2 regions of the Bacillus sp. DX3.1 genome follow, and region 2 is predicted to be linked to the other one. Evidence: riboswitches for the same ligand, from Rfam matches in the RefSeq annotation. Region 2 holds a riboswitch; the other holds the start of a gene.
What was found. Region 2 has a riboswitch for S-adenosylmethionine ahead of QRE67_RS23395 (methionine ABC transporter ATP-binding protein). Riboswitches for the same ligand answer to the same signal wherever they lie in the genome.
Positions count from the first base shown of each region.

Region 1: linked by a shared signal. The riboswitch ahead of QRE67_RS02250 (cyclase family protein) and the one ahead of QRE67_RS23395 (methionine ABC transporter ATP-binding protein) in region 2 are both predicted to bind S-adenosylmethionine.

Region 1 is NZ_CP128153.1:441,127-443,531, reverse strand. Features, by position in the region: gene QRE67_RS02255 (PRK06851 family protein) at 1-820, opposite strand, end outside; SAM riboswitch class I at 975-1,087, shown strand; gene QRE67_RS02250 (cyclase family protein) at 1,179-1,811, shown strand; gene QRE67_RS02245 (hypothetical protein) at 1,836-2,216, opposite strand.
Region 2 is NZ_CP128153.1:4,641,513-4,643,917, reverse strand. Features, by position in the region: gene QRE67_RS23410 (toprim domain-containing protein) at 1-95, shown strand, start outside; gene QRE67_RS23405 (thioredoxin family protein) at 99-407, shown strand; gene QRE67_RS23400 (hypothetical protein) at 561-905, shown strand; SAM riboswitch class I at 1,031-1,138, shown strand; gene QRE67_RS23395 (methionine ABC transporter ATP-binding protein) at 1,419-2,405, shown strand, end outside.

The sequences.
Region 1 (2,405 bases), 980 kb from region 2:
GCGGTGCTGTACTATCAAAGATGGCAAACCCTAATTCTCTTACAATAATCATATCAAGGCTATTTGGATCAAATCCACAATGATATACCTCAACATCAAAACCTTTTTCTTCGGCTGCGACTGCTATTTTTTTTAACATCGTTGATTTTCCAGAACCAGGACGCCCTTTTATAAAATAACGATTCGGAAGACCTTCTGTTAAATTTGGAACAAAATCAACCGCACCCTTTGGCGTTGCAGCTCCTAAGAAACGATGTTTCACAATCGCATGTTTCCCTTGTTTATCCGTGAACAGTTTTTGAATGAGCTCTTCTGTTAGTTCATTCGCCTTTTGAAAATTAATATTATCAATATAAATTTTCTCCCAATCATCATGAACTGCTAACGCTTCTTGAAAACATGCATACGCAGATTGGAACGCACCACTTGCTTCTGATACATAACGTGTAATTTCATTTTTATACTTTCGCAAGTGCTCTGAATCCCAAGCAACTCCTAGGTTTACGTATTCTTCCACAACGCCAGGCACTTTCGGCTCAATAACATGCGGTGCGGTGCCATCTACAATCCCTACTTTTAATTTTGGAATAATCACACCATCAATCGAGTTATTATCAGACGAACAATGTAGCAGTTCAATATCATATCCTCTTTCAGCCCATTCGCGGCCAATCGCTTTCATCAGTGATGATTTCCCTGTTCCTGGTCCGCCTTTTAAAATGAATAATCTTTCAAGCCCAATTAAATTTTCCTCATATAAGCTATAAAAACCTCTCGCTGTGTTACCACCAGCATAATAATTTAAAATTCTCCCTGTCACTGCACTCACTCCTTTGCAGAAGTTTACTTACATAAGCTACAATATGCATCACCCGTCAATTGGGTGAACACCTATTTTTTTCGTCTTGCAATAGAAAAGGAAATGAATTACAATCAAAATAACGAAAATTCTTAATTTTAAAACTTAATAAAACTTCTTATCGAGAGAGGCAGAGGGACTGGCCCTTTGAAGCCCGGCAACCTCAGTTTATACAAACTGAACAGGTGCTAAATCCTGCAAAATGCATTGCATTTTGGAAGATAACACATGAATTTACATAACTGTATGTAAAGCCCTTCTTTCTCGGTTGAAAGAAGGGCTTTTTATTTTTACCTAACACGAATGGAGGAATACAAGTATGAAAGTTATCGATTTATCACAAACATTTGAAAATAATATGTCTCAATTTCCTGGAACACCACCGATTCATCTAGAACCGATTACAAGCGTGGAAGAAACCGGGTTTCAAGTAACAGATTTTCATTCAGTTGTTCATGTCGGTACACATTGTGATGCACCCGCTCATTTTATTTCAGGAGCAACAACAATCGATCAACTACCGCTTGATCAGTTTGTAGGCGAAGCCATTCTCATTGATGTAACACATGTGCAAGAAAGAAAATTATCAAAAGAAGTGTTACGTGATGTTGAAGTGAAAGAAGGAGATATTGTGATTTTCCATTCCAATCTCTCAAAAAAATGGAATACAGAAGCTTATGCAGAAGAAGCATTCTCTCTCTCTGAAGAGCTTGCTGAAGAATTAGTGCGATTACAAGTGAAATCTGTTGGATTAGATTTCATTTCACCAGATGAAGTCACAACGGAAACATCACCTATCCATCATATTTTATTAGGTAATGATATTTACTTAATCGAAAACTTAACAAATTTAGATGCGATTGGAAAGCAGCGTTTCTTCTTTTCCGCAGCACCTCTAAAAATTAAAAATAGTGATGGTGCTTTCGCGAGAGCATTTGCTGTTATCTTTTAGTTCATCACAAAAAAGCAGAGACCATTATTGATCTCTGCCTCGATATTTTCTATTCCAGTTCAAGAATAACTGTCCAATTCGAGGACGGATCCAAGAAAGATAATCTTTGTCTTTCTTTTTTGTACAAATAATTTCTTCCCCATCAATCATCCCAACAAGCTCTAATTCTAACAGTTGTCTCGTAAATTCGAGAATATTCACTTTTTCTTCTGGGTACTCTTCCTTTAACTTTTCTTCAATTTCTCCTAGTAAAAACCCGTCACGCATCATCGCAAGTGCATCAATACAAAGCGGCGGCATTTTATAAGCTTCTCCTGTAACTGTATCTTTTACAATATAATTCTTTTCATCTTTTTGAAATTGAATCGTGTGTAAACATACATTTGACCATAATGTTAACTCCATCCATACCACCTCTTTCATAATATCAGCATAGAAAAAGGATGCGTGCGCATCTCTTTTTTCACTTAAAATCAAATTTTATTTAAATCTAAATAATTGAAACCGGTACATTAGCTATATGCTACATGTCGATATTTTCCTCCATTATAAACGAAGTGTTTTATAAAAAAAAGCCTTCTTGAACCTTTTATA
Region 2 (2,405 bases):
GTTCGTATCGTGAAGTAGCGACTGCTCCTTCTAATCATTTAGCGAACGTATTATGGGGCGCTGACATTGACGTTTACACAGAATATTTACGGTAAGGAATGATAGAAGTGATTGACTGGACAGGTGATGAAGCTGTAGCTCTAATAGCAGACCAAGAAAGAACAGTGTTGTATGTGTATACACCAATGTGTGGAACATGCCAATTAGCAAAAAAGATGTTAACAGTTGTAGAAGCTGCCATATCTGATTTGAAAATTGGAATGCTAGATTTAAATTATGCTCCATATTTGGCACGGGAATATGCAATAGAAAGTGTACCTTGCTTACTTGTATTTGAACAGGGGATACTGATAAAGAAAATATATGCGTTTCATTCGGTTGAATATTTATATACAGAATTACAATAGGCGGCAATAATATTGCCGCCTCGACATATTTCTGGGGAAATATAACTAGAGAAGTGGAAGTTATCCAATATTTGTCGAGAAAAAGTAACAGGATTGCTTTTGATCAGGGTGGAATGGTATTAGGTAGAAAGTGATGTGAAGGATGTGATTGGAATGAAATTATATTCGTTGCTTCAATCATTTGTAACATATGCTAATGCCCAGTATCATCTGGAGCCCCTGCTTCGACAAGGTGAAAAAACAATTAGTTTTACGCTTCATGATGAATGTTATTCGCTCCAAATTTCAAGAGAATACATACAAGTCTTGAAAGGGGCAATGGGAACAGAACAGGTCGTTTGTTTTTATGAAGAAGACTTACGACGGTTAGTGACTGGAAACGTAAGATTACAAACGCTGTTGCACAGCGGACGTGTTCAATATAATGGAACGTATCGCACAATGTTATTATTAGAATCCGTATTTCATATATGTAAGCCATTACGAGTAGGTGCTTAATATTCAGAAGTTTCATTTTTTCCAAAAATTCCTGTTGACATACAATTCGTATATTGATACAATTCATTTCATAAAATAAAGACAATTTCATAAATTACAAATCAGACGAAATTTGAATCTGATTTCTCTTATCAAGAGAGGTGGAGGGACTGAGCCCGATGAAACCCGGCAACCGTCAACTTATGTTGAAATGGTGCCAATTCCTGCAAAGCGAATGCTTTGAAAGATGAGAGGAAAGGATAATGGTATATATACATGTAAACCTTTCTGCTCATTCTAAAAGCAGAAAGGTTTTTTTGTTGTCTGAATGAGGAGGACATTCGGTAACAGAGAAAGCTTTTCAGAGACAGAAAGCCGCTTACGCTTTGTAAGGAATCCAGCTTTAGCAGCTAGAATGTTCGGTGGCTGCGCTTCTTCCTACGAGGCAAAAAGCGCCTCTACGTCAGAAGCTCCATCCCCCTCACATTCTGAACGAGTTGCTTACGCTTTTTAAACAAAAAGGGGTGAAACAACATGATTTTATTGGAGAACGTAAAGAAAATATATAAATCAAAAAGTGGTGATGTAACTGCTGTAGATGACGCCAATTTAAAAATAGAAAAAGGTGAAATTTTTGGTGTTATCGGATATAGTGGTGCCGGAAAAAGTTCTTTAATTCGATTGTTTAATCAATTAGAGAAACCAACTTCGGGTCAAATTACAATAGCTGACCGTGTTATTTCTGCTATTACAGGGAATGAGCTTCGAAAGGCTAGACAAGAAATCGGAATGATTTTTCAACACTTTAACTTACTTTGGTCACGGACTGTGCGCGAAAATATTGCTTTTCCACTTGAAATTGCAGGAGTGGAAAAAGAGAAGCGTAAAAAGCGTGTTGATGAGTTAATTGGTCTTGTCGGATTAGAAGGCAGGGAAGATGCTTATCCATCTCAATTAAGTGGTGGTCAAAAGCAGCGCGTGGGTATTGCCAGAGCATTAGCGAATGATCCAAAAGTACTGCTATGTGATGAAGCAACATCTGCACTTGATCCAGAAACAACAGATCAAATTCTAGACTTATTATTAGATATTAATAAACGCCTTGGCTTAACAATCGTATTGATTACACATGAAATGCATGTCATTCGAAAAATTTGTCATCGCGTTGCGGTAATGGAAAAAGGAAAAATTGTTGAAAGCGGTAGTGTACTTGAGGTATTCCGTGATCCAAAGCAAGAAATTACAAAGCGATTTGTAAAGCAATTAACGGATTCGGAAGACACAAATGAAACAATTGAAAGCTTATTGGACAAATATCCAGATGGAAAAGTCATTCGTTTACAGTTTATCGGTGAGTCAGTAGAACAACCTGTATTACAGCGATTAATGAGACATGAGGATATAGAAGTTAGCGTATTACAAGGGAATATTGCACAAACGACAAATGGATCGTATGGGAATTTAATCGTTCATTTGAATGGGGATGACGCAGCAGTTCAACAAGCAATCAAAGGGATTAGA